DNA from 4 places in the Caldimonas sp. KR1-144 genome. Region 1 is predicted to be linked to each of the others. Evidence: predicted binding sites of a transcription regulator. Region 1 holds the regulator's gene; each other region holds the start of a gene.
What was found. Region 1 encodes FNR, which switches genes on or off when oxygen is low (the NO sensors DNR and NnrR bind a similar motif). Its sites were predicted from a motif close to TTGATNNNNATCAA; they were not measured.
Positions count from the first base shown of each region.

Region 2: ACO2TI_RS11005 (cation-translocating P-type ATPase) is a predicted target of FNR. The motif match lies at 2,314-2,327, and genes of this name have one in related genera.
Region 3: ACO2TI_RS11885 (type IV pili methyl-accepting chemotaxis transducer N-terminal domain-containing protein) is a predicted target of FNR. The motif match lies at 1,950-1,963, and genes of this name have one in related genera.
Region 4: ACO2TI_RS18395 (hemerythrin domain-containing protein) is a predicted target of FNR. The motif match lies at 3,052-3,065, and genes of this name have one in related genera.

Region 1 covers NZ_JBMSEE010000012.1:83,812-91,470, reverse strand. Annotated here, with positions in the region: gene icd (NADP-dependent isocitrate dehydrogenase) at 1-1,041, opposite strand, end outside; gene ACO2TI_RS22530 (sulfite exporter TauE/SafE family protein) at 1,179-1,934, opposite strand; gene hemN (oxygen-independent coproporphyrinogen III oxidase) at 1,945-3,324, opposite strand; gene fnr (fumarate/nitrate reduction transcriptional regulator Fnr) at 3,468-4,205, shown strand; gene ACO2TI_RS22515 (nitrogen fixation protein FixH) at 4,213-4,446, opposite strand; gene ccoG (cytochrome c oxidase accessory protein CcoG) at 4,443-5,873, opposite strand; gene ccoP (cytochrome-c oxidase, cbb3-type subunit III) at 5,896-6,807, opposite strand; gene ACO2TI_RS22500 (cbb3-type cytochrome oxidase subunit 3) at 6,804-6,959, opposite strand; gene ccoO (cytochrome-c oxidase, cbb3-type subunit II) at 6,970-7,602, opposite strand; gene ccoN (cytochrome-c oxidase, cbb3-type subunit I) at 7,622-7,659, opposite strand, start outside.
Region 2 covers NZ_JBMSEE010000004.1:123,922-131,580, forward strand. Annotated here, with positions in the region: gene ACO2TI_RS10985 (PHA/PHB synthase family protein) at 1-181, opposite strand, end outside; gene ACO2TI_RS10990 (BON domain-containing protein) at 217-867, opposite strand; gene ACO2TI_RS10995 (hypothetical protein) at 1,036-1,671, shown strand; gene ACO2TI_RS11000 (universal stress protein) at 1,701-2,123, opposite strand; gene ACO2TI_RS11005 (cation-translocating P-type ATPase) at 2,531-5,023, shown strand; gene ACO2TI_RS11010 (ABC transporter ATP-binding protein) at 5,178-5,837, shown strand; gene ACO2TI_RS11015 (FtsX-like permease family protein) at 5,840-7,659, shown strand, end outside.
Region 3 covers NZ_JBMSEE010000004.1:292,716-300,374, forward strand. Annotated here, with positions in the region: gene ACO2TI_RS11865 (hemerythrin domain-containing protein) at 1-6, shown strand, start outside; gene ACO2TI_RS11870 (hypothetical protein) at 1-1,136, opposite strand, end outside; gene ACO2TI_RS11875 (metal-sulfur cluster assembly factor) at 1,085-1,420, opposite strand; gene ACO2TI_RS11880 (Rrf2 family transcriptional regulator) at 1,417-1,884, opposite strand; gene ACO2TI_RS11885 (type IV pili methyl-accepting chemotaxis transducer N-terminal domain-containing protein) at 2,042-3,931, shown strand; gene ACO2TI_RS11890 (response regulator) at 3,947-4,618, shown strand; gene ACO2TI_RS11895 (DUF2249 domain-containing protein) at 4,656-4,943, opposite strand; tRNA gene ACO2TI_RS11900 (tRNA-Pro) at 5,096-5,172, opposite strand; gene ACO2TI_RS11905 (MerR family transcriptional regulator) at 5,231-5,692, opposite strand; gene ACO2TI_RS11910 (integration host factor subunit alpha) at 5,729-6,070, opposite strand; gene pheT (phenylalanine--tRNA ligase subunit beta) at 6,104-7,659, opposite strand, start outside.
Region 4 covers NZ_JBMSEE010000008.1:156,898-164,556, forward strand. Annotated here, with positions in the region: gene ACO2TI_RS18385 (aminopeptidase P N-terminal domain-containing protein) at 1-1,132, opposite strand, end outside; gene ACO2TI_RS18390 (potassium channel beta subunit family protein) at 1,228-2,220, shown strand; gene ACO2TI_RS18395 (hemerythrin domain-containing protein) at 2,356-2,964, opposite strand; gene ACO2TI_RS18400 (hypothetical protein) at 3,100-3,810, opposite strand; gene ACO2TI_RS18405 (nucleotidyltransferase family protein) at 3,889-4,623, opposite strand; gene speD (adenosylmethionine decarboxylase) at 4,620-5,003, opposite strand; gene tkt (transketolase) at 5,199-7,259, shown strand; gene gap (type I glyceraldehyde-3-phosphate dehydrogenase) at 7,300-7,659, shown strand, end outside.

The DNA.
Region 1 (7,659 bases):
GGCGTACTTGGGTGCGGTGCCGTGGGTGGCCTCGAACATCGCGACCGAGTCCGAGAGGTTTGCGCCCGGGGCGATGCCGATGCCGCCGACCTGCGCCGCCAGCGCGTCGGAGACGTAGTCGCCGTTGAGGTTCAGCGTCGCGATCACCGAGTACTCGGCCGGGCGAAGCAGGATCTGCTGCAAGAAGGCGTCGGCGATCGCGTCCTTGACGACGATGTCCTTGCCCGTCTTCGGATTCTTGAACTTGCACCACGGGCCGCCGTCGATCAGCTCGGCGCCGAACTCCTTCTGGGCCAGGGCGTAGCCCCAGTCACGGAAGCCGCCTTCCGTGAACTTCATGATGTTGCCCTTGTGAACCAGGGTGACCGAGGGCTTGTCGTTGTCGATCGCGTACTGGATGGCCTTGCGCACCAGGCGCTCGGTGCCCTCCTTCGAGACCGGCTTGACGCCGATGCCCGAGGTCTCGGGGAAGCGGATCTTCTTGACGCCGAATTCCTCTTGCAGGATCTTGATCAGCTTCTTGGCCTTCTCGCTCTGGGCTTCGAACTCGATGCCGGCGTAGATGTCTTCCGAGTTCTCGCGGAAGATGACCATGTCGGTCTTCTCGGGCTCCTTGACCGGCGAGGGCACGCCCTTGAAGTAGCGCACCGGGCGCAGGCAGACGTAGAGGTCCAACTCCTGGCGCAGCGCGACGTTCAGCGAGCGGATGCCGCCGCCGACCGGCGTGGTCAGCGGGCCCTTGATCGAGACCACGTACTCCTTGAGCACCTGCAGGGTCTCTTCCGGCAGCCAGACGTCCGGGCCGTAGACCTTGGTCGACTTCTCGCCGGCGTAGATCTCCATCCAGTGGATCTTGCGCTTGCCGCCGTAGCTCTTCTCGACGGCCGCGTCCACGACCTTGATCATCACCGGCGTGATGTCGAACCCGGTGCCGTCGCCCTCGATGTAGGGAATGATGGGCTGGTCGGGCACGTTCAGCGAGAAGTCCTTGTTGACCGTGATCTTCTGGCCGCCCGTGGGCACCTTGATGTGCTGGTACATGTCGATGAGTCTCCGCTCGGGGATCGATAAGGCTGCGGGAGGGTTCTTTTCGGGCCGGCGACGGTGTCGGACCGAGCCGGCGATTGTAGGCGAGCGACTCTAGCGCTCGGGCCTTCGGGGCTTCACTGGCGCTGCGATCAGGATGGCAGGCACCAGGCCTGAACCTCGCCCGCCACGCCGTGGCGCCACAACGCCCACAGTCCGGCGGCGGTCAGCAACGCGCCGGCCAGGCGCAGCGCGACCGTCGGCGGCACGACCTGGCGGTTGCCCCGTCCCAGCCGCCACAGCCACGACCCGGCCGCGAGGCCCGCCGAACTGCCCAGCGCGAAGGCCGCCATCACGGCAGCGCCGTGCCAGGGTGTCGCCCCCAGCGTCGCGACCGCCAGCGCCGCGTAGAGCAGGCCGCAGGGCCACGCCACCCAGGCGAGTCCGGCGGCGCCGGCGCGCCAGCCACCCCCAGCCGACGGCGCTTCGATCGCGAACGCGCCGCGCTGGCCGGCGGGCGCCACGACGATCGGCCGAGCGTCATCCGCAGCGCCGATGCGACGCAGCCAGCCCGGCATGCCGGTGGCCGACCAATACGGTGCCCGGCCGGTCACCAGCAGCCACAAGCCCAGGACCATCGCCGCCACCTGCAGCAGCGTCCACAAGGGCTTCAGCGCCACCGACGCGCGCGCCAGCTCGAACAGCGCGCCGCTGCCCGCGGCCGCCAGCGCACCGGCCGCCGTGTAGGCGAGCGCGCGGCCCGCGTGCCAGGCGAGCAGCGCCCGCCGCGGACGCTGCGGATCGCAGCGCGAGGCCAGCGCCGTGCAAGGCGCGGCGCACATCGCGATGCAATGCGGACTCCCGGCCAAGCCGATCAGCAGGCCGGACAGCAGCAGGGAGCCGTCCATCGACGGATCCTCAGATCACCTTCGAGTAGTGCTCGCGCGCACGGTCGCTGCGCAGCGGCCTGTCGAACACCATCGCGATCACACGCACGAAGTACCAGCCCAAGGGCGTGACCTCAAGGCCGTCGGCGTCGATCGTCACCAGGCCGTCGTCGGCCAGTGCCTGCAGCTCCGCCAATTCCTCGGCGAAGTAGGTGCGGAAATCGATCAGGTGCGCCAGCTCGATCGACTCGAACGCCAGCCGCCCCTGGCACATCAGCGCCATGATCACCGCGCGGCGCAGCAGGTCGTCCCGGCTGAGCGCCAGACCGCGCACGACGGGCAGCACGCCCGCGGCGAGCAGTTCCTGGTACTCGGCCAGATCCTTGGTGTTCTGGCTGTAGGTCGCGCCGACGCGGCCGATTGCCGAGACGCCGAGCGCGATCAGATCGCCGTCGGGCTGTGTGCAGTAGCCCTGGAAGCTGCGATGCAGACGGCCCTGCCGCCGCGCAACGGCCAGCGAATCGCCCGGCAGCGCGAAATGGTCCATGCCGATGTACTCATAACCCGCCTCGAGGAAGCCGTCGATCGCCTGGGCCAGCAGCGCCACCCGCTCTCCCGCACCGGGCAGTTCCTCGGCGACGATGCGCCGCTGCGGCTTGAAGCGCTGCGGCAGGTGGGCGTAGGCATACAGCGCGATGCGGTCGGGCCGCAGCCGGGCGATCTCGCGCACGGTGCGCGCGAACGACGCCGTGGTCTGCCGCGGCAGGCCGTGGATCAGGTCGACGTTGATCGACTCGAAGCCCAATGCCCGCGCATCGCGCATCAACGCCTCGATCTGCTCGAGCGGCTGCACGCGGTGCACCGCCTGCTGCACCGCTGCGTCCAGATCCTGGACGCCGAAGCTGATGCGGTTGAAGCCCAGCTCGGCCAGCCACGCCAGCCGCGACGTGTCCACGGTCCGCGGGTCCACCTCGATCGAGCATTCGGCACCGGGCTGCAACGCGAAGCTGCGCCGCAGGCTGGTCATCAGGCGCAAGAGCTCGGCATCGCTGAGGAAGGTCGGCGTGCCCCCGCCCAGGTGCAGCTGCGCGACCGGCCGGTGCGGCCCGAGCGCCTGCGCCTGCAGCGCCATCTCCGTCTCCAGCGCCGCCAGATAAGGCTCGGCACGGCCATGCTGGCGCGTGACGACCTTGTTGCAGGCGCAGTAGTAGCACAGCGACTCGCAAAACGGGATGTGAACGTAGACCGACAAAGGTTCGCCGCCATGCAGCGCCCCGCCTTCGCGGCGTTGGGCCAGCGCCTGCAGGTACTGCTCGGCGCCGAAGGCCTCGACGAAGCGATCGGCGGTCGGATAGGAGGTGTAGCGAGGCCCGCCCTTGGAGAAGCGGCGCAGCAGCTCGGCGTCGATCATGGGCGCCACGGATTTCGGCTCGGTGAGCATGCGAAGGACTGTGCCGCCCGGGTCCGCGCAGTCGCTTGATCTCCGTCAAACAGCGCTTGCGCGGCGGCGCCGCACGAGTTCTCGCGCTGAGCTGCATCACGATAATTTCGCGCATGAGTGCTTCTGCCGATTCAACGCGCATCGAGGCCGTCAAGGTCGCATGCTCGAGTTGCAACCTGCGCGAGCTGTGCCTGCCGCTCGGGCTGTCCGCCGACGAACTGGACCGGTTGGGGCGCTTCGTCGCGCCGCCGCGTTCCGTGCGCCGCGGCGAGCCCCTGTTCCAGGCCGGCGATCGCTTCACGTCGATCTACGCCGTACGCACCGGATTCTTCAAGACCCGCGTCGTCGCCGACGACGGCCGCGACCAGGTCACCGGCTTCCAGATGGCCGGCGAACTGCTCGGCCTGGACGGCATCAGCAGCGACCGCCACACGGTCGATGCGGTCGCGCTGGAAGACTCCCAGGTCTGCCAAATCCCGTACGAGCAGCTCGAGAAGCTCTCGCGCGAGTTCACGCCGCTGCAGCAGCAGTTCCACAAGATCATGAGCCGCGAGATCGTGCGCGACCACGGCGTGATGCTGCTGCTGGGCAGCATGCGCGCCGAGGAGCGTGTGGCGGCCTTCCTGCTCAACCTCACGCAGCGCCTGCAGGCGCGCGGCTTCTCGCCGACCGCGCTGGTGTTGCGCATGACGCGAGAGGAGATCGGCAGCTACCTCGGTCTCAAGCTCGAGACCGTGAGCCGCACCTTCTCCAAGTTCCAAGACGACGGCCTGCTCGAGGTCAAGCAGCGCGACGTGCGCGTGCGCGACGCCGCCGGCCTGCGCCGGCTGGTCGCCGCGACCAGCTGCTGAACCGCGGTCAGCGAGAAGCGCTGCCCGAAGGCAGCGGCGTCGCCGCGTGATTGCGTCCGGCCATTGCCGGCGCGGCGCTGCGCTCGCGCGTGACCGGCACCGCCGGCACGCTGGCGTCGGCGCCGTTCACCGCCAGCACGGCGGTCAGCACACCCGCCACCACCACCGCCAGCGGCCCGGCGATCACGAGCCAGACGATCGGAAAGCGCCACCACGGCGCGCACGCAGCTTGGGTCGTCATCGCGGCACCACGAAAGTCGAGGTTTCGATCACCGGCGCGCGGCCGGCACCTTGAACGTCGATCACGAACTCGATGCGATGCGCACCGGGCCCGATCGACAGCGCCGCTTCGGGCGGCACCTGCACCGCCAGCGGCAGCCAGCGCGACTCGGCCGCGCCGAGCTCGGTGACCGCCGAGCGCGTCAGCACCTTGGCGCCGTCTATGCCGCGCACCGACACCTGCACGCGCAATGCCGCCTCGGACGAGCTCATCAGCTGCAGGCGGTAGCTGTTCTCGATGCGACCGTCCTCCACCAGCCGCGCCAGGCTGCCGCGATCGCGCACCACGTCGACGCGCAGCGGCGCGCGCAGCGCCACCGATGCGACGAAGGCCACCGAGATCAGCAGCAGCACCAGCGAGTACACGAGCACGCGCGGGCGCAGCACGCGCCGCCAGCCAAGGCGCGCGCCGCCATCGATCTCGCGCTGCGTCGCGTAGCGGATCAGGCCGCGCGGGTAGCTCATCTTGTCCATCACGCCGTTGCACACGTCGATGCAGGCGGCGCAGCCGATGCATTCGTACTGCAGGCCGCGGCGGATGTCGATGCCGGTCGGGCAGACCTGCACGCACAGCGTGCAGTCGATGCAATCGCCCTTGCCCTGGCCGCGAAGCTGGGCATGCGCCATGCTGCGCGGTCGCGAGCCGCGCGGCTCGCCGCGGCCCGGGTCGTAGCTGATGATCAGCGTGTCGTGGTCGAACATCGCGCTCTGGAAGCGCGCGTACGGGCACATGTACTTGCATACCTGCTCGCGCAGGAAGCCGGCGTTGCCGTAGGTGGCGAAGCCGTAGAACAGGATCCAGAACGATTCCCAGGGGCCCAGGCCGAAGGACATCGCACCCGCCCACAGCTGGCGGATCGGCGTGAAATAGCCGACGAAGGTGAAGCCGGTCCACAGCCCGATCGCACCCCACGCGAGGTGCTTGCCGCCGCGGCGCAGCAGTTTCTCCAAGGTCCACGGCGACGCATCGAGGCGGATGCGCGCGTTGCGGTCGCCTTCGAGCCTTTCCTCCACCCACATGAAGATCTCGGTGTAGACCGTCTGCGGGCAGGCGTAGCCGCACCACAGTCGCCCCGCCACCGCAGTGAACAGGAACAGGCCGTAGGCGCAGACGATCAGCAGCGCCGTGAGGTAGATGAAGTCCTGCGGGTAGAGGACGAGGCCGAAGATGTAGAAGCGCCGCTCGATCAGGTCGAACAGCACCGCCGGGCGACCATTCCACGTGAGCCACGGCAGGCCGTAGAAGACCAGCTGGGTGAGCCACACCAACACCCAGCGCCAGGCGGCGAACCAGCCGTGCACGGCACGCGCATGGATGGTCGCCTCCTTGCGGTAGAGCGACACGATCTCGACGGTCGCATCGCCTGCGCGGGCCGGGGACTCGTTCATCCGCCCGCCTTCCCGATGACGTTCATCGCGCCGCCACGGTCTGACCGCGCATGCCGGTCACGTAGCCGGCGAGGATGCGGACCTGCACGTCGCTGAGACGCTCGCCGAAGGCCGGCATCTGGTTGTGCTTGCCGTTGGTGATCATCGCCATCACCGCTGCCTCGCCCCATCCGTGCAACCAGATGCGGTCGCTCAGGTTCGGCGCGCCGAGTGCCTGGTTGCCCTTGCCGTCGATGCCGTGGCAGGCCGCGCAGGCGCCGAACTTGCTCTTGCCGAGCTGGGCCGCGATGTTGTTGTGCGGGCTGCCCGACAGGCTGAGCACGTAGTTCGCAACGTTGCGCGCGTCCTCGGCGCTGCCGAGCGCGGCCGCCATCGGCGGCATCATGCCCTGGCGCCCCTTGGTGATCGTCTCGACGATGTTCTCGGGCTTGCCGCCCCACAGCCAGTCGTCGTCGGTCAGGTTAGGAAAGCCCTTGCTGCCGCGCGCGTCCGAGCCGTGGCAGGTGGCGCAGTTGTTCAGGAACAGCCGCTCGCCGATCGCGCGCGCGCCGGCGTCTTGCGCCAGGGCCTCGACACTCATCGGCTGGAAGCGCGCGTACACGGCCTCCATCTGCGAGCGCGCCCGCTCGTTGGCGGACGCCACTTCGCCCGGCGAAGTCCAGCCCAACTGCCCCTTGGAGCTGCCCAGCCCGGGGTACAGCAGCAGGTAGACGATCGAGAACACCACCGTCAGCACGAACAGCACCATCCACCAGCGCGGCAGCGGGTTGTTCATCTCGCGCAGGTCGCCGTCGAAGACGTGACCGGTGGTGTTGTCGTTGGCCATCACGGTGCGCTTGCTCGCGACCACCAACAGCCACAAGCAGGCGACCAGACCGACGATCGTCACCACCGCGACGAAGATCGACCAGCCGTTCGAGACGAAATCGCTCATGCCTTTCTCCCTTTTTCTTCGTCGGCGAACGGCAGCAGCGCGGCCTCGTCGAAGCGCGCGCGGTTGCTGCGCGCACAAGCCCAGGCCACGATGCCGATGAAGGCCGCGAACAGCAGCACCGTCACCGCAATGCGTGCGTCGTTGATGTCCATCGCGCCCTCCTCACTTCACCGCGGTGCCGAGCACCTGCAGGTAGGCCACAAGGGCGTCGAGCTCGGTCTTGCCCTTGAGCTCGGCAGCGGCGCCGGCGATCTGCTCGTCGGGATACGGCACGCCCAGCGTGCGCAGCGCGCGCATCTTGGGCTCGGCCTCCTCGGGCTTGAGCGGCGCCGTGGCCAGCCACGGATAGGCCGGCATGTTCGACTCCGGCACGAGGTCGCGCGGGTTGTGCATGTGGATGCGGTGCCACTCGTCGCTGTAGCGCCCGCCGACGCGTGCGAGATCCGGCCCGGTGCGCTTGCTGCCCCACTGGAACGGATGGTCGTAGACAAACTCGCCGGCCTGCGAGTACGGCCCGTAGCGCAGCGTCTCGGCGCGCAGCGTGCGGATCATCTGGGAGTGGCAGCCGTAGCAGCCTTCGCGCAGGTAGATGTCGCGCCCGGCGAGCTGCAGCGCGGTGTAGGGCTTGAGGCCGTCGACCGGCTGGGTGGTGCTGCGCTGGAAGAACAGCGGCACGATCTCGACGATGCCGCCGACGGCCACCACCAGCACGATCAGCACGATCATCAGGAAGTTGTTGGTCTCGATGCGCTCGTGCGTGAAGCCGCGCGAGGCCGTGTCGTGGGATGCGTTCATGTCGTTGTTGCTCCCTGCTTCAGGCCGCGACCGGGACGGCACGTGCAAGCGCTGCGG
Region 2 (7,659 bases), on a different contig from region 1:
CCCAATCGGCGAAGGCGCCGAAGGCCGTGGCCGGCGCGATCGCCACCGAGGGCGCAGGCCACCAGGCCTGGGCGGCGCGTTCCAGCGACAGCCAGGCCTCGAACGAGGGCGTCGGTGCCACCCGGCGACCAAGCCAGGGGCTGTCCTCCCGCTCGCGCGTGCCGGCGCCCGCCTGCCGCATCACGCGAGTCCCTGCGCCCTGCCAACAGGCCTCACTCAGCCCACCGTCAGATCGTTGACCACCGCCCGCACGCCCGGGGCCGCGAACGCCGCGCCGACGACCGCCTTGCGCTCGGCCAGCGAGTGCACCGTGCCGCGCAGCGTCACGGTGCCTTCGGCGATGTCGACCTCGACGCGCGCCGCTTCGCGCGCGGCCTGGCGCGCCAGCGCGTCCTTGATGCGCGCGGCGACGTCGGAGCGGGTCTTGCCGGAGCGGATCAGGATGTCGTTGCGCACCGCGGTCACGCCGATCAGGTGGCGAACCGCCTTGAACGCGGCCTGGCGCTGGTAGTCCCAGTCGACCTCGCCGCCGAGGGTGATCGCGCCGCGCTCGACCGTCACGCGCACGCGTTCGGCGGGCACCATGCTGTTCCAGCGCAACGCCTGCTCGGCCGCGGCGGCGATCTCGGTGTCGCTGCGCCGGTGCTCGGGCGAAAGCCTCACGTCCAGCTCGAGCGCGATGGCCTTCACGCCCGCGACGCGATGCAGCGCGCGCTCGATCGCGTACTTGTCGGCCAGCGTGTCCAGGTGCCCGGCGAGCGTGACGACGCCCTCCTTGACCGCCACGCCGATCGCCGTCGCGTTGACGGCAGGATCCCAGGAAAGTTCTTCAACGACATCGCGCTTGAGGTCGGCATCGGTCTTCATGGTCACGCTCCTTCGGCAGCACCTTGGTCTGTCGCGAATCTAGGCCGATCGGCCCCGGCACCCTTGCGCTGGATCAGAAGCGGTCGCCGAAGCGTGCGCCGCGGCGCGGTCGTGGCGCCGTTGACGGCCGTCAAGCGGGTCGCGCCGCGAATCCCGGACCATGTGCACGTGAGACACGCGTTCGACGAGCACCCCGATCGGCCGGTACCCCCCGGCGGGCGGCCGGCGCGACGGCGCACGCCGCGACTGGGCGCCGGCCTGGCGGTCTGGCTGGTGGCGGGTGGCTGCTCGTCGCTGCTGCCGCGCGGCAGCAATGTCGACGTGTCGCGGTTCGCCAGCTTCGAGGAGGCTCGCACCGCCTTCGAACAGGTGACCCCGTACCGCTCGACACTCGACGACCTGCGGCGCCTCGGCTTTGATCCGCAGTCCAGCGCGAACGTGGAGCAGGTGCCGTATCCGCAATGGGTTGCGATGCTGGTGCACCCGAGTGCCTCGCCGGACCAGTCGGACACGGGCATCCGCGACTGCTTTGCGGCCGAGCGGGCCTGCCAGGCCTACGTCTTTCGGTTCTCGCGCAGCGACCGCGCCCGCAGCGGCGGCTTCCTGGCCGACTTCTTCAACTTTCGCCGCGTCACGCACACGCAGGGCTGGCGCTTCGAGGGCGTGGCGCTGGTGCGCGACGGCCTGGTCCTGTTTCGCAACGTCGGCGGACAGCCGCGTCTGCAATCCGTCGAGGACCGCAGGAATCCGCTCGGACCTCTGCAGTCGATCGGCGAGACGGCGCCACGCGAGCTCCGGCCCTGAGCCGCGGGCGCACGGCGGCGACGATGCGCCTAGCGGATCAGCAGCATCGGCGTGTCGCAAAGCGACATCACCTTCGTGGCGACCGATCCCAGGACCAGTCCGGCGACGGCGCCGTGCCCGTGCGTGCCCATGACGAGGAGATCGAAGCCTTGCTGCGAGGCGAACGCCGCGATGGTCGGCCCAGGCGGGCCGACGCGATGGACGAAGGTGGCCGCCACGCCGTGCCGGTGGAAGAAGGCCCGGATCGGCTCGAACACGGTTTCGGCATCGTCCGCATAGAACTCCTCGGCTTGCCGAGCGTCGACGAAGGCCGCCGCGCGATGCGGAATTGCCGCCACGCAGTGCAGCACCGTCAGGCTGTGCCCAGGCTCCAGCCAACCGCCATGAGCGGCGATGAAGTCCAGCATGCGCTGGGTGCAGGCGCTGCCGTCCACGGCGATCAGGATCTTCACGTCGCTGCCTCCTGGCTGCTGTCGAAGTGCCGGATGGCCTCGTCGGGGCGCGGCACCGGTGCGACGCCGGCATTCTCGTCAACCGCGAACCCGGCCCGCTTGACAGGCGTCAACGGCGACAGCGGCGCCGCGGCATCCCACGCGATGCGCCGAGGCCGCGACGCAGGGCCGGCGCGCACGGCCCTGCGGCTTGACGGCAGTCAAGCGCGGCGCTGCGCCCCGTCACCAGAATCCACTGCGATCACCCTGCGCGGGCCGACCCAGCCCGCATCAACAGCGAGGCCTGCCCGATGCCGATGCGTTTTGCCCCAAGCTCGAAGGCCGAGACCGCCGCGCGCCAAGCGGCCCGCGTCGCCGACCGGCCCGTCGTGCCGGGCAGGTAAGGCGCCGCGCAGCGAGCCGTCGCGATGCTCAGGAGCGTGCCGATCGACCGGCTCGCGGGGCTCGACGGCTCCGGGCAGGGGCTTTCCGAGCGCGATGCGGCAGCGCGTGCCGCCACCTACGGCCGCAACCTGATCCTGGAGGCCGCGCCGAAGGGATGGGGCGACCTGGCCAGGCAGACGCTCAAGGATCCGATGCTGTGGTTCCTGCTGGGAACCAGCGTGCTGTTCGCCCTCGTGGGTCAGGCCGGCGAGTGCGTGATCCTGCTCGTCGCCGTGCTGCCCCTGGTCGGCATGGACGCCTACCTTCACCGTCGCACGCGCGCATCGACCGAAGGCCTGAGCAGCCGCCTGGCCAGCAGCGCGACGGTGGTGCGCGAGAGCGTCAGAAGCACCGTGGACGCGACGCAGCTCGTGCCGGGCGACCTGGTCGTCGTCGCCGCCGGGGAAGCCTTTCCCGCCGACGGCCTGGTGGTCGGCGGCCAGCGCATGCAGGCCGACGAGTCGGCGCTGACGGGCGAATCGTTCCCGGTTCGCAAGGTGGCGCTCGGGCGCTGGCCGCTCGACGCGTCGCAGCTCAGGATCGACGGCGCCTCGTGGGGCCTGGCCGGCACCCGATTGCTGACCGGCGAAGCGCAGATGCGCGTCGTCTACACCGGCGGCGAAACGCTCTACGGCGAGATCGCCCAATCGGCGAGCCGCGGCCTGCAGGCTCGCACGCCGCTGCAGGCCGCGGTCGGGCAGTTGGTCGTGGTGCTGATCGTCGGCGCGGTGCTGCTGTGCCTGACGCTCGCCTGGGTGCGGTGGCGGCAGGGGCACGGGCTGCTCGATGCACTCATCAGCGCCTTGACGCTGGCGGTGGCGGCGCTGCCCGAGGAGTTTCCGGTCGTGCTGACGTTCTTCCTGGGCGTCGGCGTGTACCGCCTTGCGAGGCGCCAGGCGCTCGTGCGCCGGGCCGTGGTGGTCGAGAACATCGGGCGCGTCACGTGCATCTGCTCCGACAAGACCGGCACCATCACCGAGGGCAGGTTGCGCCTGGGCCATCGCGCCGTAGCCGACGAGGTGGACCCGGAGTTCCTCCTGCAGCTCGCCGCGGCGGCTTCGCGGCGCGAGACCGGCGATCCGATGGACGTGGCCATCCTGGACGCCCTGCCGCAGCCGCCGTGGGAAACCGTCGCGACCTTCCCGTTCACCGAGGACCGCCGGCGGGAGACCGGCATCGTTCGTCGCGACGGCCGGCTGATCGCCGCCGTCAAGGGCGCGCCGGAGACCGTGCTCGGACAATGCGGCCTCGGTGCGCAGGCGCTGCGCGCCTGGCAGGAGCGGGTCGACGGCTTTGCGGACACCGGGCACAAGGTGATCGCCTGCGCCTGGCGCGAACTCGACACCGGCGGGGACTGGGCCGGCGGCGAGCCCGACCGCGGCTTTCGCGCCGCCGGCCTGCTGTGCTTCGAGGATCCGGTGCGCGCCGGCGCCGCCGAAGCCCTGCGGACCTGCCGGGCCGCGGGCATCCGCGTCATCATGGTCACCGGCGATCACACGCGCACCGCGCTCGCCGTCGCGCGCGAGATCGGGCTGGGGGACGCGGACCCGTGCGTCATCGACGGGGCGCAGATGCATGAGCGACTCGAGCGCGGCGACGCGTCGGTGCTGCGCGAGGTGGACGTCGTCGCCCGCGCCGTGCCGGCGAACAAGCTCGCTCTCGTTCGAGCCCTCAAGGAGAGCGGCGAGATCGTCGCCGTCACCGGCGACGGCGTGAACGACGTCCCGGCGCTGCAGGCGGCCGACGTCGGCATCGCGATGGGCGGGCGCGGCACGCGCAGCGCCCGCGAGGTCGCCGCCATCGTGCTGCTCGACGACAGCTTTCGCAGCATCGTCCATGCCATCGCGGAGGGGCGGCAGCTCTTCACCAACCTGCAGCTGAGCTTCCAGTACCTGCTGATGATCCACCTGCCGCTGGTGCTGACGGCGGCACTGATACCGCTGGCTGGATCCCCGGTGCTGTACCTGCCGGTCCACGTGGTCTGGCTGGAGCTCATCATTCATCCCACGGCGCTGCTGGTCTTCCAGGAACTGCCCGACGGCGCGCGCCTTGCCCCCGTGCGCAGGGCCGCGCAGGTGCGGTTCTTCGGCAAGGCCCAGTGGGTGGCCATCGCCCTGGTTGCCGCCTGGGTCACCGGCGTCGTGACGCTGAGCTTCCTGCGCGGGCTGGAGCAGGGCTTCGACGTGGAACATGCGCGCACGATCGCCTTGCTCGCGCTCAGCAGCGCAAGCGCCGGCATCACGGCTGGCCTGACGGGACTGCGCACGCGCGCGGCGAGAACCACGGTGGCCGCGACGCTGGTGCTCTCGTTCCTGCTCGTTCAGACGCCGTGGCTGGCGCCCTTGCTGCATCTGAAGGAGCTGGATCCCGACGACTGGGCACTGGCGCTGGGCGGCGGGGTCGTGGCATGCCTGCTGGCCGGGTTGCCTTCCCGCTGGAGAAGGCCTGGCGCGCCACGGCTTGCGCGTGCGGGGTGACCGGCGCCGGTCGAACGACGAGCAGCCGGGCCATCGCGGAGGTGATCGATCCTTGCAAGTCCATCGCGTCACTGCCGAACAGCGCTTCGATCCCGCCGGCACGGCGGGATCCGGCGCGGTGTTTCGCCTTCGCAAGGTGAGCAAGGTCTACCGGATGGGCGAGTCCGAGATCCATGCCCTGCGCGAGGTCGACCTCGATCTCGTGCCGCGGGAGTTCGTCGTGCTGCTGGGAGCCTCGGGCAGCGGCAAGTCGACGCTGCTCAACATCCTCGGCGGGCTGGACCGGCCGACCTCGGGCGAGGTGAGCTACCGCGACCACGACCTGACGGCGGCTTCGTCCGCGCAGCTCACGCGCTTTCGCCGCGAGCACGTCGGCTTCGTGTTCCAGTTCTACAACCTGATTCCCAGCCTCACGGCCTGGGAGAACGTTGCCCTCGTCACGGAGATCGCCGAGTCGCCGATGGATGCCGACGAGGCGCTGGCACTCGTGGACATGGCGCACCGTCGGGACCACTTCCCGTCGCAGCTGTCCGGCGGCGAGCAGCAGCGCGTGGCCATTGCACGGGCCGTGGCCAAGCGCCCCGACGTGCTGCTGTGCGACGAACCCACGGGCGCCCTCGACTACGCGACCGGCAAGCTCGTGCTTTCGGTCGTGCAGCGGGTGAACCAGGAGCTCGGCACCATCACCGTCGTGATCACGCACAACGCGGCGATCGCCGCGCTGGCCGATCGGGTGATCCGCATCAGCAGCGGCCGCATCGTCGACATCCAGCACAACGCCACCAAGGCGACACCGGACGACATCTCGTGGTGAGCATGCTCGACCGGATGCTGTGGCGCGACCTGTGGCACCTGCGCGGCCAGATCGTCGCGGCGGCACTGGTGGTTGCCTGCGGGGTTGCCGCCCTGGTGGCCACGCGTGCGACCCACCAGTCGCTGCTGGCGGCGAAGCACGACTACTACCGCAGCCATCGCTTCGCGGACGTCTTCGTCCACCTCAAGCGCGCACCCGACGCCTTGGCCGAGCAGATCCGGGCGCTGCCGGGCGTGGCCCAGGTGCGCACGCGCATCGTCGTCGACGTGTCGGTCGACGTTCCCGGCCTGGCCGAGCCGGCCACGGCGCGGCTGGTGTCCGTGGCGGCCCGCCGCACGGCGATGCTCAACGATCTGCAGATCGTGCGCGGGCGCTACATCGATCCCGGCTCGGTCGACGAGGTCATCGTCAGCCAGGCCTTCGCCAAGGCGAACGGCCTGGAGCTGGGCGCGCGACTGGGCGCCTTGCTGCACGGCCGCTGGACGCCGCTTGTCGTCGTCGGCATCGCCCTGTCGCCGGAGTTCGTCTACGAGGTCGGCTCGGGGATGATCTTTCCGGACAACAAGCGCTTCGGCGTCATGTGGATCGCCGCCGAGGCGCTGGCACCGGCCTTCAGCATGGAGGGTGCGTTCAACGATGTCGTGTTGACGCTGGCCGCGGGTGCGCGCGAGCGCGGGGTCATCGAAGCGCTGGACACGCTGCTGCGCCGCCACGGCGGCCTGGGCGCCTACGGCCGGGGAGAGCAGCTGTCGCACCGCTTCCTCACCGACGAGCTGGGCGAGCTCGGCGTGATGACCGGCACCGTGCCGGTGCTCTTCCTGGCCGTCTCGGCCTTCCTCCTCTACGTTGTGCTGTCGCGCCTGGTGGCGACGCAGCGCGGCCAGATCGGCCTGCTCAAGGCCTTCGGCCGCACCGACTTGCGCTTGGCCATCCACTTCCTCGACATCGCGCTGGTGACCGTCGCGCTCGGCCTTGCCTTGGGGCTGCCGCTCGGCGTCTTCATGGGCGGGCTTTTCGTCGACGTGTACCGGGACTTCTTCCGGTTCCCGCGCCTGGCGCTCGTCGTGGATGCGCCGCTGCTGGCCGCGGCGGCAGGCGTCAGCCTGGCGGGCGGCGCCGTGGGCGCACTGGCCGCGGTGCGCCGCGCGGCGGCGCTCTCGCCGGCAGAAGCCATGCGGGCGCCGTCGCCGGCGTCGTTTCGCGCCGGCGCGCTGGAGCGGCGCGGCTGGACGCGGCCCATGCCGGCATCGCTGCGAATGATCGTGCGCAACGTCGCGCGCCAGCCCTGGAAGGCGGGCATGTCGGTGCTCGGGATGGCTTTCGCGATCGGCCTGATGGTCGTCAGCCGCTTCGGGCTGGATGCCGCCAGTCACATGATGTCGATCCAGTTCGGCCAGGTGCAGCGCGACGACGTCACCGTGATCTACAACGAACCGCGCGGCCCGGAGGCCGCGCTCGCGATCGCGAAGATGGACGGCGTCGTGCAGGCCGAACCGTTCCGGCTGCTGCCGGTGTGGCTGCGGCACGGGCACCGCGGCAAGCGCATCGAGGTGACGGGGCTGTCGCCCGTGCACGAGCTGCGACGCCTGCTCGACCGCCAGCGGCGCCCCGTCGATCTACCGCCCCAAGGGCTGGTCCTCAACGAGAAGCTCGCACGCATTCTCGACATCGCCCCCGGCGACGTCGTGACGATGGAAGTGCTCGAAGGTTCGCGCGCCGTGCTTCGCGTGCCGGTGGTCGGCATCGTCGACGAGATGGTGGGACTGGGGGCCTACATGGACCTGGGGGCCATGGCCCGGCTCCTCGGCGAAGTCGAGACCAG
Region 3 (7,659 bases), on a different contig from region 1:
CCCTGAGCCGACGCGGCAGGCCGCCTCAGTGCCGCCGGCGCCAGGCGAGCGCACCGGCCGCCATGGCCGCGGCGATCAGCAGCAAGGCCCAGGCATTGCCCTCGGCACCGCGCGCGCCACGCCGGATCGACGGCACCACCGGCCAGGCGCAGCAGCAGCGAGCCGTGCAGCAGCGCCAGCGGCGCATAGAACCAGGGGCCGAACTCGACCTTCACGCGCGCCAGCGCCGGCAGGATCACGGGCGCATGGCCCATCACCATGCTCAGCACGAAGCCGATGCCCAGGCCATGCAGCGCTGCATCGCGCGCTGCAAAGGCACCGGCGGCCAGCGCGACCCAGGCCAGGCCCGCGACAGCCAGCCACGCATAGCCGGCCAGCAGGCACACCGCCATGTAGCGGCTGAGCCCCTGCGCATGCACGGTGCGCCGTGCGATGTCGTGGCGCATCAGCCAGAACGACAGCGCCGCGCCAAAGCCCATGCCGCCCGCCGCCGGTGCGACGGCCGACAGCGCGGCGCCAGCCAGCAGCGCCGCGACGATGGCGAAGAACGTGGCCAGCGCGCCGGGACGGCGGCGCAGCAGGCGCGTTATCTCCAGGCGTTCGGCAGCGATCGTCAGCGCCAGGAAGGCGAACCAGCACGAGAGCGTCGCGGGACCGGCTTCGCCCGCGGCGAAACCGAGGTTGCCTGCCAGCCAGGCCAGCGCGGCGACCAGCAGCAAGACCGTGTGAGCCTGCCGCTGGCGGCGCACGATCGCGACGTTGACCGCGACGAAGGCGATGCCCGCGACAACCAGCAGCGCCTGCCCCGCCGTCACGCGGCCCGCCAGCAGGCACGGCCCGGCAAGCGCGGCCGCGAGCGGCGCAGTGAACGCGAGACGCCGCTTGACCGCGACCGCGCGCTCGAGGCCGATCACGCTGCCGAAGAAGACGCCGATCATCAGCGCCGCGTGGAACGGCACCGCCTGCGCGAGCCAGCTGCCCGCGACCACCGGAGCGCCGGCGCGCCACAGGCCGCCGACGATGCCGGCCGCCAGGCTGGTCGCGACGGCGGCGCCGACCAGCAGGCGCAGCGCGATGGCCGCGCCTACCACTGCAGGAAGCGCCGCGCGCGCTCGCTCAGGCGTTCGGGCGTCCATGCCGGCTCCCAGGCGAGCTCGACCTCGATCTCGCGGCCCTCAGGCATGGTGCACCCGAGTTCGGCGTGGATGTCGTCGACGACGACGTCGGCCACCGGGCAGGCGGCCGAGGTCATCGTGATGCGCACGTGGATGCGTTGCGGCGTGATCGTGACGCCGTAGACCAGCCCCACGTCGACGATGCTGAGCGCGACCTCGGGGTCGATCACGCGCGACAGCGCGGCGCCGACGGCCTCGCGCAGCTCGGGCGGGCCTTCGTAGGGAAAGGGGCTGGACGTCGTCATGGCAGCGGCACGTGGATGCGCGCGACGGGCCGCCCCGGCCGCAGCAGCACGCCGAGCGCGGGCTGCTCGTGTACCAGGTCCTCGAGCGTGCAGTCGTCGAGCACCGCGTAGAACGCGTCGACGGCGCGACCCAGCGCGTCGCGCAGCCGGCATTGGCGCGCGATGCGGCACGCGCCCGGCGCATCGCCGAAGCACTGCGCCGGCATCGCGGCGCCTTCGGTCAGCCGCACCACCTGACCGACGACGATGGCCTGCGGCTCGCGCGCGAGCTCCAGCCCGCCGCCGTTGCCGCGCACGTTGTGCAGCAGCCCGTTCCTGCCGAGGAAGTGCGCGACCTTGGTCAGATGGTTCTCCTTCACATCGAAGACGGCGGCGATCTCTGCGATCGTCGCGCGGCGCTGCGGCTGCGCGGCCAGGTAGATCAGCACGCGCAGCGCGTAGTCGGTGAAGGCGGTGAGTTTCATTGGCGCTGCGGCAGGCCGCGGCATACGGGAGCGATGCAGCGTAAAGGTGCAGATGCGATGCAGCTTTGACGGCGATCAAGGCGCTCGCCCCGCCCACGCAGACGCCGATTGACGCGTCGCAAGCCGGCGACGCGGCACGCCGCCTACATTGCCGGCGATGCACAAGCTTCTGCGCACCGCGCCGCTGTCGGCCAAGCTCGGCATCATCGGCGCCGCGCTGCTCGCGTTGGCGCTTGGTTCGATCGCGCTGACGCTGTGGGTGACGTGGCAGCTCGAAGGCGGCGCTGCCGCCGTCAACGAGGCGGGACGGCTGCGCATGCAGACCTGGCGCCTGGCGCAGGGGGTGGGCAGCGGCGACGCCGCGCGCCACGCGGAGCTCGTTCGGCAGTACGAGGCCACGCTCGAGCTGCTCGGCAGCGGCGATCCGGCGCGGCCGCTGTTTGTGCCGCGCGACGCCCTCACCCGCGCCGCCTTCGGGCAGGTCCGCGAGCGCTGGGCTGCGCTGCGCGGCGACTGGCAGTCGGGCACGGCGCCGTCGAACGCGCAGGCGGCCGCGCGGGCCGAACACATGGTCGCCGCCGTCGATGCCTTCGTCGATGCGATCGAGCACCGGCTGGCGCGCTGGACCACGCTGCTGACGCTGTTCCAGCTCGGCCTGATGGCGCTGGCCATCGCCGGCGGCGTGACGCTGCTCTACGCCGCCTACCTGTTCGTCTTCAATCCGCTGGCGCGGCTGCAGGCCGGCCTGGCGCGCATCGAGGCCGGCGACCTCGGCGCGCGCGTCGACGTGGCCAGCCACGACGAATTCGGCCACCTGTCGCAAAGCTTCAACCGCATGGCGGCCACGCTGCAGGGCTTCTACCGCGACCTCGAGGACAAGGTGCGCCGCAAGACCGAGACCTTGCGCGCCGAGCGCGAGCGGCTCGCGCTGCTGTACGACGCCAGCGCCTTCGTCGGTCGCGCCGCCAATCTGCAGGCCCTGGCCGAAGGCCTGGCCGGGCGCATGCGCCGGGCCGTGCACGCCGATGCGGCGATGCTGCGCTGGCGCGACGGCCAGCACGGCGAGCACGTGCTGCTGGCTTCCGAGGGCGTGCCTGCGGGCCTGCTCGAGCATGAACGCTGCCTGTCCGACGGCGGCTGCCACTGCGTCAGCGAGCCGCAGACGAGCGCGGTGCGCAGCATCCCGATTCGCGCCGCCGACGCAGGTGCGCCGACGCCTTGCGAGCGCTTCGGCTTCGATCGCATGGTGGCCGTGCCGGTGCGCCTGCACGAGCAATCGCTGGGCGAGGTCAACCTGCTGTTCCGCGGCAACGGCGCAGCGCTCGCGAGCGAAGACCTGCAGCTGCTCGAAAGCCTGGCGAGCCACTTTGCCAGCGGCATGGAAGGACTGCGTGCGGCCGCGCTCGAGCGCGAGGCCGCGGTGGCCGAGGAGCGCAGCCTGATCGCGCGCGAGCTCCACGACTCGATCGCCCAGGGGCTGGCATTCATGAAGATCCAGGTGCAGCTGCTGCGCCGCGCACTCGAGCGCGGCGAGGCCGCGCTGGCCCTGGGCACCGTCGACGAGATCGATGCCGGCGTGCGCGAGAGCACGGCCGACGTGCGCGAGCTGCTGCTGCACTTTCGCACCCGCACCAACGGCGACGACATCGTGCCGGCGCTCAAGACCACGCTGCAGAAGTTCCACCACCAGACCGGCCTGGAGACGCACATCGACGTCCACGGCCGCGGCGTGCCGCTCGCGCCCGATGTCCAGGTGCAGCTGCTGCATGTGGTGCAGGAAGCGCTGTCGAACGTGCGCAAGCACGCCGGTGCAACCAAGGTCTGGCTCGACGTTCAGCAGCAACCGAACTGGCGCATCGAGGTGCGCGACGACGGTCTCGGCTTCGATACCGGCACCGATGCGCAGCCCGACGAGACGCATGTCGGCCTGCGCATCATGAGCGAGCGCGCTGCCGGCATCGGCGCACAGGTGCATGTGCGTTCCGCGCCGGGCGCGGGCACTCGCGTCGTCGTCTCGCTGCCCGAGCGCGAAGCGCAGGCCGCGTGAAGAAGGAGCGAGTCCATGAGCGATGCGATCAAGGTCATGGTGGTCGACGACCACACGCTCTTTCGGCGCGGGCTGACCGCGCTGCTGGTCAGCGACGGCCGATTCGAGGTCGTGGCCGAGGCCGGCGACGCCGCGAAGGCGCAGCAGCTCGCGGCGCAGCTGCGCCCGCAGGTCATGCTGCTGGACAACCACCTGCCCGGCGCGCGCGGCGTCGACGCCTTGCCCGATCTGCTGCGCGCCGCCCCGGGCATGCGCATCCTGATGCTGACCATGAGCGAGGACGAGCGCGACCTCGCCGACGCGATGCGCGCCGGCGCGTCAGGCTACCTGCTGAAGACCTCCGACAGCGACGAGCTGGGCGACGCGATCGAGCGCGCCGCGCGCGGTCAGTCCAGCGTGAGCGCGGCGATGACGGCCAAGCTGGCGGCGGCCTTCCAGTTCACGGCCGCCGCGTCGGCGCAGGCCGAGCCCGCCGTGCCGGCGCATGCGATCGACAGCCTGTCGGCGCGCGAGCGCGAGATCCTCGAGCTGATCGCCGCGGGCCGGAGCAACAAGGAGATTGCGCGCGAACTGGCGATCGCCGAGACCACGGTCAAGATCCACGTGCAGCACATCCTGCGCAAGCTGCAGCTCAGCTCGCGCGTGCAGGCCGCGGTGGTGGCGGCGACCTACCGCGCCAGCGCCTGACCCGGCGCCGGCGTCGGCGTCGATCATCGACAAAGCCTCAATGGCCGCCGCAGCTGCCGCAGCAATTGCCATCGGCGTGCGCTGCGGCGAGCTTGGTGATGCGAACGCGCCAGACTTCGGGCCCGCGCTCGAGATAGTCCCAGGCGAACTGTCCGGGCTTCTCGGCCTGCATCTGGTGGTACAGCGGCTTGGGATCGTGGTCGTTGACGAGCTCCAGCGTCTCGCCGCCGCCCAGGCTGCGGAAGGTGTTGAAGATCAGCGGATGGCGCTCGCGCGGCGCGATCTCGCGCACGTCGATCTTGGTGCCGTAGTTGGTCAGGGTCATGGCTGCTCGCTCCTGCGACTGAAGATGCATTTCGGATGCAGCAATGTAGGAAGCCAGCGGCGCGGGCGTTCTGACGCAGGTCAAGCTCGAAACGAAAGCAGACCCGAAACGAAAAAAGCCCGGTGTCTTTCGACACCGGGCTTGCTCGTTCTTGGTCGGGACGGCGGGATTCGAACTCGCGACCCCTTGCACCCCATGCAAGTGCGCTACCAGGCTGCGCTACGCCCCGAAGAAGCGCGCATTATAGCCGCAGGATTCATGCGCTTCGCGCTGCGGCGCCCTCGCGATCACACGGCGAGCAGGCCGCGAATCGAGATCAGTTCTTCGCGGATCGGCGCCCACGGGTCACCTTCGACGCCGGCCGAAACCGAGGTGCGGGCGGCCGGGGCCGGCGAGTCCTTCTTCAGCAGCGCGACGGCCATCGTCGCGTCGTCTTCGACCAGCGCTTCGTCATCGCCTTCGGGTGGCAGCGCGGCGCCGGCCGGCACGCGCATCGGGGACTCCGCGAGCCGGTTGCGCGCGCCGCTGATCGTGAAGCCCTGGTCGTACAGCAGCTCGCGGATGCGACGGATCAGCAGCACCTCGTGGTGCTGGTAGTAGCGCCGGTTGCCGCGGCGCTTCATCGGCTTGAGCTGGGTGAACTCCTGTTCCCAGTAGCGCAGCACGTAGGGCTTCACGCCACACAGCTCGCTGACCTCACCGATCGTGAAATAGCGCTTGGCTGGGATGGGCGGCAGCGCTTTTTCCATTGGAAATCAATGAGGTGTGGGGGTTTTGTTCAGACTTTACTCGAAGTCGTCGCCGTTGGGGATCTCGCCTTGCACCAGGGCCTTGAGCTTGTGGCTGGCATGAAACGTCACCACGTTGCGTGCCTTGATGGGGATCGCTTCGCCCGTTCGCGGGTTGCGGCCCGGGCGCGGTGCCTTGCGGCGGATCTGGAAGTTTCCGAAGCCCGAGAGCTTGGCGTCATTGCCCGCCACGAGCTGCTCGTGCAGCAGCTCGAAGAAGGCTTCGACCATGTCCTTGGACTCGCGCTTGTTGAGGCCCAGGCGCTCGAACAGCAGCTCGGCGAGCTCCGCCTTGGTCAGCGTCGGCGTTTCGAGCGTCGGGAGGATGACTCGGTCCATGTCTTGGCTCATCGTCTTCCGGAGTTGGTCGGATCAGCCGCGCAGGCGCACGCCCAGCGTGCTACTAAGGTGTGTCACCACGGCCTGCACGGCCGCATCGATGCGCTCGTCGGTCAGCGTCGCCTGCTCGTCGAGCAGCTCGAGGCGCACGGCGAGGCTGCGTTCACCGGCGGCGATCTCGGCCGTCGGCGTCTTCGGGCGGTAGACGTCGAACAGTAGCGCGTCGCGCACCAGGCCGTCGGTCGGCGCGGCTTTCACGGCGGCGATCAGTGCGTCATGCGTCACGCCCTCGCCGGCAATCAGCGCGAGGTCGCGCGTCACCGGCAGCTGGCGCGGCACCGGCGTGGCCTGCGGCAGGCGGCCGCGCATCAGCGCTTCGGCGTCGAGCTCGAAGACGATCGGTGCGCTCGGCAGCTCGTAGGCCTGGCGCCAGCGCGGATGCAGCTCGCCGACGTGGCCGATCGTCACGCCGTCCAGCTCGATGCGCGCGCTGCGCCCCGGGTGCAGGGCCGGATGCTCGGCGGCGGCGAAGCGCGCGACGCGCGGCGCCAGCAGCGCCTCGATGTCGCCCTTGACGTCGTAGAAGTCGACCGCGCGCTCGGGCTGGCCCCATTGCAGCTCCGCGGCCGGCCCGGCGGCCAGGCCGGCCAGGCGCAGCGGCTGTGCGATGCCGGCGACCGTGGCGTCGCTTTCGAGCACCGAGGCATCGCGCAGGAACACCTTGCCGAGCTCGAACACGCGCACGCGCTGGGCCTTGCGGGCCAGGTTGTAGCGCAGCACCTGGACCAGGCTGCCGATGAGGCTGGTGCGCATCACGTCGAGCTGGCTGGCGATCGGGTTGAGCAGCTTGATCGGGTTGTCGCAGCCGGCGAGCTCGCGTTCCCAGCGCGCGTCGACGAAGCTGTAGTTCAGCGTCTCCTGGTAGCCCAGTCCGGCCAGCGCATGGCGCAGCACGTGCGGCGAGCGGCGCGCCTCCGCACCTACGCGCGCGGTCACCGGCGCCAGCGGCGGGGTGCCCGGCAGCCTGGGATAGCCCAGCACGCGGATGACTTCTTCGATCAGGTCTTCCTCGATCGAGATGTCGAAGCGGTTGCTCGGCGGCGTGACGGTCAGGCTGCCATCGGCTTCGGTGAAGGCCAGGCCCAGGCGGCGGAACACCTCCGCACACTGCGCCTGCGTGACCGGCATGCCGATCACCTTGCTTGCCCGCGCGACGCGCATCGTCACCGGCTGCGGCTTGGGCAGGTTGACGACGTGGTCGTCCATCGGGCCGGCCTCCCCGCCGCAGATCTGCTGCACGAGCGCGGTGATGCGCTCGATGTGCTCGACGGTGAGCGCCGGGTCGACGCCGCGCTCGAAGCGGTGGCCGGCGTCGGTCGAGAAGTTGTAGCGGCGCGAGCGACCCATCACCGCCTTGGGCCACCAGAACGCGGCTTCGACGTAGATGTTGCGCGTGTCGTCCGAGACCGCGGTCGACTGCCCGCCCATGATGCCGGCCAGCGACTCGACCCTGCCGTCGCCATCGGCGATCACGCCGACCTGCTCGTCGACCGTGATGGTGTTGCCGTTGAGCAGCTCGAGCGACTCGC
Region 4 (7,659 bases), on a different contig from region 1:
GTTCGACGGGCGCCTCGTCTCGCGCGTCGTAGTCGCCCACGTCGTGCACGTCCAGGCCCAGCCAGTGGCCGGTGCCGTGCATGTAGTAGCGACGGTAGGCGCCGCTGGCGACGGCGTCCTCGACGCTGCCGACCGCGTCGCGCTTGAGCAGCCCCAGTTCGATCAGGCCCGCGGTCAGCACGCGCACCGCGGCCCAGTGGCCGTCTTGCTTGCGCGCGCCGGGGCGCGTGACGGCGATCGCCGCTTCCTGCGATGCGACGACGAGGTCGTAGAGCCGCCGCTGTGCGGCCGTGAAGCGGCCGTCGACCGGAAAGCTGCGCGTGATGTCGCTCGCATAGCCCTCGACCTCGGCGCCGGCGTCGATCAGGCACAGCTCGCCGGCCTTGAGCTCGGCATGGCCGGCCGGGTAGTGCAGGATGCAGGCGTTGGCGCCGGTTGCGACGATGCTTTCGTACGAAGGCCCGCTCGCGCCGGCGTGGCGAAAGGCGTAGAGCAGCTCGGCCTCGAGCTGGTATTCGCGCAGGCCCGGGCGGCAGGCGCGCATCGCGCGCAGATGGCCTTCGGCGCCGATCTCGCCGGCGCGGCGCATCAGCCGTACTTCGTGCGCGTCCTTGACGAGGCGCATCTCGTCGACGATGGGCGCCAGGTCGCACAGGCGCGGCGGTGCGACCACGCCCATGTGCGAGCGTGCGCGCAGCGCATCGAGCGCGGCATGGACCGGCGCGCCCGCATGGCTCGCGTCGAACGGCCACCACACGGCCGGCTGGTTGGCCAGCCATTCGACCAGCGTGTCGTGCAGCGCCGTGTTGGGCCGCGCGGCATCGAGCGCCAGCGCGGCCGGCGCCGCCTCGGGGCCCAGGCGCACGCCGTCCCACAGTTCGCGCGTCTCGTCGCGCGGCGGGCACAGCAGCAGCGCGCGGCCGTTCGCGTCGACGAGCAGCCAGCTGTCGGGCTCGGTGAAGCCGGTGAGGTAGAGGAAGCGGCTGTCGGCGCGGAACACGTGGCTGTTGTCGCTGCCGTTGCGCAGCAGCGTCGGCGCGGTCGGCAGCACGGCGACGCCGCCGCCCGCGGCGGCCAGTGCCGCCGCCACCCGGGCGCGGCGTTCGGCATGGGGACGCGGGTCGAAGGTCATCGTCGGTTTGCCGCGTCGGTGGGGCGGCGATTGGCTACGCTAGCGGCCAAGTCTAGGCCCGCCGCAGGCGACGCCATCCTTGAAGGAGAACCCCTATGGAATACCGCCGCCTCGGCCGTGCCGGATTGCGCGTGAGCGCGTTGTCGCTGGGCTCGTGGGTCACGTATCACAACCAGGTCGATGTCGCCGCGGCGCGCGAGATGATGGCCGCCGCGCTCGACGCCGGCGTCAACTTCTTCGACAACGCCGAGGTCTACGCCAACGGCCGCAGCGAGACCATCATGGGCGAGGCGCTGCGCCAGCTGGCGCGACCGCGCATCGACATCGTCGTCTCGACCAAGTTCTTCTGGGGCCTGAACCGTGCCAAGCCGGGCGAGCCGCCGCGCGTGAACGCCCAGGACACGCTCAACCGCAAGTACCTGATGCAGGCGATCGACGGCTCGTTGTCGCGGCTGCAGCTGGACTTCATCGACCTCGTCTACTGCCATCGGCCCGATCCGCACACGCCGATCGAGGAGACGGTGCGCGCGATGAACGACATCATCGACGCCGGCAAGGCGCTGTACTGGGGCACCAGCGAATGGAGCGCCGACGAGATCCGCGCCGCCTGGCAGGCGGCCGACCGCCACGGCTGGCACAAGCCGGTGGTCGAGCAGCCGCAGTACCACCTGTTCCACCGCAAGCGCGTCGAGCAGGAGTACGCGCGGCTGTACGACGAGATCGGCCTGGGCCTCACGACCTGGAGCCCGCTGGCCTCGGGCCTTCTGACCGGCAAGTACCGCGACGGCATCCCCGAGGGCAGCCGCGGCGCGATGGACAGCATGGCGTTCTTGCGCGAGGGCCTGACCGATCCGCGCAAGAACGCCGCGGTGCTCGAACTCGAAGGCATCGCCGCCGAGCTGGGCGCGAGCGTTGCGCAGCTCGCGATCGCGTGGGTGATGCGCAGCCCGCGCGTGAGCAGCGTGATCCTCGGCGCGTCGCGGCTGTCGCAGCTGGAGGACAACCTGCGCGCGCTGCAGGTGTTGCCGCGGCTGACGCCCGAGCTGATGGCGCGCATCGATGCGATCAGTGCGCCGTTGGCGGGGTGATGGAGCCCCCACGCTCGCTTTGCTCGCTGCCCCTCGGGGGGGGGCCTTGCTGCGGACCGGCGGAGCCGGATCCGCGCAAGCGCTGGTATCTGGCCGGGATCCGCGCGGCCCTGCTGACCGGCCGGAATCGGCCGGTCACGCGGCTTTGGGCTCGCCGAGGCCGATCGGCGCGGGCGCGGTGTGGAGGATGCGCAGGAACAGCGGCCGGTAGCTGGTGTCGTGGTCGCTGACCAGCGGATCGCGGTTGGCGGCGAATGCGCGGGCGAGTTGCTGCCAGTCGTCCTCGCCCAGCAGGCGGCGCGCGAGCGGCAGCACATCTTCTTCCTCGCAACGCATGTGCTCAAGGTAGAAGCGCACGTAGTGCCGTGCCGCGCGCTCGAAGGCCGCGCGGCGCAGGCCGCCGTCCGGCGCGTCGTCCAGCATCTCCCAGCCGAGCAGCAGGTGCTGCAGCTCGCGGATCGACTGCTCGCCGCGCGCGTGGTCGTGGTCGAGCCGGTCGAGCACGGCGCGCGCTTCGGGCGCGCGCTCGCGCAGCTTCGCGAACAGCAGCTCGCTTTCCTTGGGGTGGTGCAGCCGCTCGGGAAACTCGTCGACGTAGAACAGCATCGCGCGCAGCAACGTGAAGTCGGTCGCCGCGCTCCCCGCTGCCGCGGCATCGAGCAGCAGCAGGATCGAACTCAGCACCGAGGCCAGGGCCCGATGCTCCTCGCGAATGATGCGTTCGGCGGTATGCAATGCGGCCATGGGTTCAACCTCGCAGGCCATGCCCGCCGCGCGCCGCGGCGATTCGGCATGGGGGTCTAAAGGTAGCGCCGGCGGCGCGTGCGGCGCTTGAGCCAGGTCAAGGCCCGCAGACCCGCAGGTTCTCAGGAGACCTGATCAACTGCCCTGCAGCGGGAATCGCTGCGGCCGTGCGGCCGGGTGCACCGGCCGCAGCGACTCCTGCACCGCGCGCTTGGCGGCGCGGCGCTTGTCGGCGGCCACGCGCTTGCGCGTGTCGCTCACGATGTCGATCTGCATGCGCACGAAGTTGGCGAGGTTCTCCACCCGCGTGAGACCGCCGAACCAGGTGCCGGTGCGCGGCAGCTTGACCGCGCTGCCGTCGCGCCGCACCAGCGCGACGTAGCAGGCGGTGGGCCGCAGCGACTGCGGCATCCAGGACCAGCCGCCGACCTTCTCGACGACGTGCACTTCCTTGATCTCGGTGACCGCCAGCCGGCGCGCCGAGCGCTGCCAGCCGCGCCGCCAGGCGACGAACTTGACGCTCGCGGCCGCGCGCTCCCAATGCCACATGTCCCAGCCGAGCGCGGCCATCCACAGCATCACCGCCAGCATCAGCCACGGCCACGCGCCGGCGAAGCCGAGCACGGCGGCCAGTCCCGCCGACGCCAGCAGCGCACCGAGCGTCAGCATCTGCGGCTCGTGCGGCGTGAGGAGCTGGCGGTGGTACAGGCGCGAGTCGAGGTGCTCGCCGGACAGCGGCTTTTGCGCGAGCAGCAGCGCGCGCAGCCCGGCGGCGGCGAGCTGTTCGGTGGCAGCGGCGGTGGCCATTGCCACCGGGACGCCGATGAGGGCGGCTTCGAGCGCCATGTCAGCAAACAAGGAAATCGGTCTGAGGACGGTCAGTGCAAAGGTCCGGCACGGCGGACCCGACCGACGCCCGGCGGCTCAAGCGGCCTGCAGCGACTGCCAGCGCTCGGGAGTGCCCACGTCGGCCCAGAAGCCGCGGTAGAGCGAGCCGCCGAGCTGCCCGCGTGCGATCGCCGCCTTGAAGCAGGGCAGCAGCGCGGCGCGCTCGCCCGGCCGCACGGTGGCGACTGCGGACGATTTGAACAACCCGATGGTCGAGTAGGTGTAACGGTTGGCTTCCGCACCCCCCGGTGCGCCGTGGGGTTCGTCACGCGAGGCGCGCTCGAGATGCACGCGCCCGCGTGCGTCGAGCCAGAAGTCGCCGTTCGGATGCTGCGGTGGGTTGGGCACGAACCAGAGGTGGGCGTCGTCGCGGCTCGCGATGAAATCGGCGGCGGCGCGCGCGTCGAAGCGGAAGTCGGGCGCGTAGACGTCGCCGGCCAGCACCCAGCACGCCGGCGGATCGCCCAGCAGCGGCCACGCGGTCGCCAGGCCGCCGGCCGTCTCCAGGGCGCCGCCGTGGTCGCGGCCTTCCATCGAGTAGCGGATCGAGAGACCGAAGCGCGAGCCGTCGCCCAGGGCGGCGGGGAACTGCTCCTCGAGCCAGGCGGTGTTGATCACCACCTCGCGGATGCCGTCGCGCGCCAGCGCCTCGAGGTGCCATTCGATCAGCGGCTTGCCGCGCACCGGCAGCAGCGGCTTGGGCGTGCGGTCGGTCAGCGGGCGCATGCGCTCGCCGCGGCCGGCGGCGAGGATCAGGGCGGGCAGCGTCATGCTGCAAGCTCCACGCCGCGCGCAAGCGCATGCCGCTCGACCGCGCCCGGCCCGAAGGCGGCGACCAGCGCGTCGATCAACGCGCGCGCCCGATCGCTGTTGTCGGCGCTGCGGTGGCAGACATAGACGTCCAGCGTCACGCGGCCCAGCTCGGGCCAGGTGTGCACGGCCAGGTGCGACTCGGCCAGCAGCACGACGCCGGTCACGCCGCGCGGCTCGCCGCGCTCGGGCGAAAAGCCGTGGAAGCGATCGCCGACGACCGTCAGGCCGGCCTCGCCGACGCGCGCGAGGCACAGCGCGCGCAGGGCGCCGGGGTCGGTCATCGCGGGCGTCGCGGCGGGGCAGCCGGCGAGGTCGGCGGTCAGGTGCAGGCCTTGCATAGGAAGCGGCAACGCGGCGCCAAAGCGGCCGCGGGAAGACAGTCTGGACCGGCGACGATACAGCGACGCGGTGGCAGTCTGGTCCAGTCCGGAGGGAAAAGCGGCCCCCCGTAAAATCACGGGTTCCTCCCTCCTGCCCGGCGTGCCGATGCCCAGGCTTCGGCGCTCAGCGGCTTTTCTTTCCCGCCAGACACCATGTCAGCCCTGTCCACCCCCGCCATCACGACCGCGACCCCGACCCAGATGGCCAATGCCATCCGCGCCCTGGCGATGGACGCGGTGCAAAAGGCCAACTCCGGCCACCCGGGCGCGCCGATGGGCATGGCCGAGATCGCGGTGGCGCTGTGGAGCCGCCATCTCAAGCACAACCCGGCCGACCCGAAGTGGGCCGACCGCGACCGCTTCGTGCTCAGCAACGGCCACGGCTCGATGCTGATCTATGCGCTGCTGCACCTGACCGGCTACGACCTGCCGGTCGCCGAGCTGGCGGCGTTTCGCCAGCTGCACAGCCAGACGCCGGGCCATCCGGAAGTGGGCGTCACGCCCGGCGTCGAGACGACCACCGGCCCGCTCGGCCAAGGCATCACCAATGCGGTCGGCATGGCGCTGGCCGAGAAGCTGCTGGCGGCCGAGTTCAACCGCCCGGGCCACAAGCTGGTCGACCACCACACCTACGCCTTTCTGGGCGACGGCTGCCTGATGGAAGGCATCAGCCACGAGGCCTGCGGCCTGGCCGCAGCCTGGAAGCTCGGCAAGCTGATCGCCTTCTACGACGACAACGGCATCTCGATCGACGGCGAAGTCACGCCCTGGTTCGTCGACGACACGCCCAAGCGCTTCGAGGCCTACGGCTGGCAGGTCATCGGCCCGATCGACGGCCATGACGTCGACGCGGTCGACGCCGCGATCGCCAAGGCCAAGCGCAGCACCGAGGCGCCCACGCTGATCGTCTGCAAGACGGCCATCGGCCAGGGCTCGCCCAACCGCGCCAACAGCGCCAAGGCGCACGGCGAGCCACTGGGCCACGAGGAGATCGCGCTGACGCGCCAGGCCATCGGCTGGAGCTCGGCGCCGTTCGAGATCCCGGCCGAGGTGCATGCCGCATGGGATGCCCGCGCGCGCGGCGCCCAGGCCCAGGCGAGCTGGGAGGCGACCTTCGCGAGCTATGCCGCGGCCCATCCCGAGCTGGCCGAGGAGTTCAAGCGCCGCATGGAAGGCAAGTTGCCCGCGCGCTTCGCGCAGGTGGCGGTGGACGCGGCCGTGGCGGCCCACACCAAGGCCGAGACCGTGGCCACGCGCAAGGCCAGCCAGCAGGCGCTCGAGGCGATGACCGCGGCGCTGCCGGAGCTGCTGGGCGGCTCGGCGGATCTCACCGGCTCCAACCTCACCAACACCAAGTACACGCCGGCGCTGCGCTTCGACGACGCCGGCGCGCCGGTCAAGGGCGAGGACGGCAAGCCCGGGCGCCACATCAACTACGGCGTGCGCGAATTCGGCATGGCCGCGGTGATGAACGGCATCGCGCTGCACGGCGGCTTCATTCCCTACGGCGGCACCTTCCTGACCTTCAGCGACTACAGCCGCAACGCGATCCGCATGGCCGCGCTGATGAAGCAGCGCGTGATCCACGTCTTCACGCACGACTCCATCGGCCTCGGCGAAGACGGCCCGACGCACCAGTCGGTCGAGCACGCCGCCGCGCTGCGCTTGATTCCGGGGCTGGACGTCTGGCGCCCGGCCGACACCGCCGAGACCGCGATCGCCTGGACGCGCGCGCTGCTCAACGAGTCGCGCCCGACGGCGCTCTTGCTGTCGCGCCAGAACCTGCCCTACCTGCCCAAGTCAGGCCTCGACGAGATCGCGCGCGGCGCCTACGTGCTGGCCGAGCCGGCCGAGGTCGGCTTGAACAAGAAGGCGCAGGCGGTGATCGTCGCGACCGGCTCCGAGGTGCAGCTCGCGCTGCATGCGCAGCAGCAGCTGGCCGTCGACGGCATCGCGGTGCGCGTGGTCTCGATGCCCTCGACCACCACCTTCGACCGCCAGGACGTGGCCTACAAGAGTGCCGTGCTGCCCGAAGGCCTGCCGCGCATCGCGGTGGAAGCGGGCGTGACCGACTTCTGGTGGAAGTACCGCTGCGCGGCCGTGGTCGGCATCGACACCTACGGCGAGTCGGCGCCCGCGGGCGTGCTGTTCAAGCACTTCGGCTTCACGGCGGAGAACGTCGCCGACACCGTGCGCAAGGTTCTTCTCGGCTGATTTCCTTCCTCCTCTTCTTCACTTCGCATTGGAGAGTCGTATGACCATCAAGATCGGCATCAACGGCTTCGGCCGCATCGGGCGCATGGTGTTCCGCGCGGCGGTGCAGAACTTCGCCAACGACATCGAGGTCGTGGCGATCAACGACCTGCTCGAGCCCGACTACCTGGCCTACATGCTCAAGTACGACTCGGTCCACGGCCGCTTCAAGGGCGAAGTCGCGGTCGACGGCAACACGCTCATCGTCAACGGCAAGAAGATCCGCCTGTCCGCGCTCAAGGATCCCGCCGAGCTGAACTGGGGCGCCGTCGGCGCCGACGTGGTGGTCGAGTCGACCGGCCTGTTCCTGACCAAGGAAACCGCCGAGAAGCACCTCAAGGCCGGTGCCAAGAAGGTCATC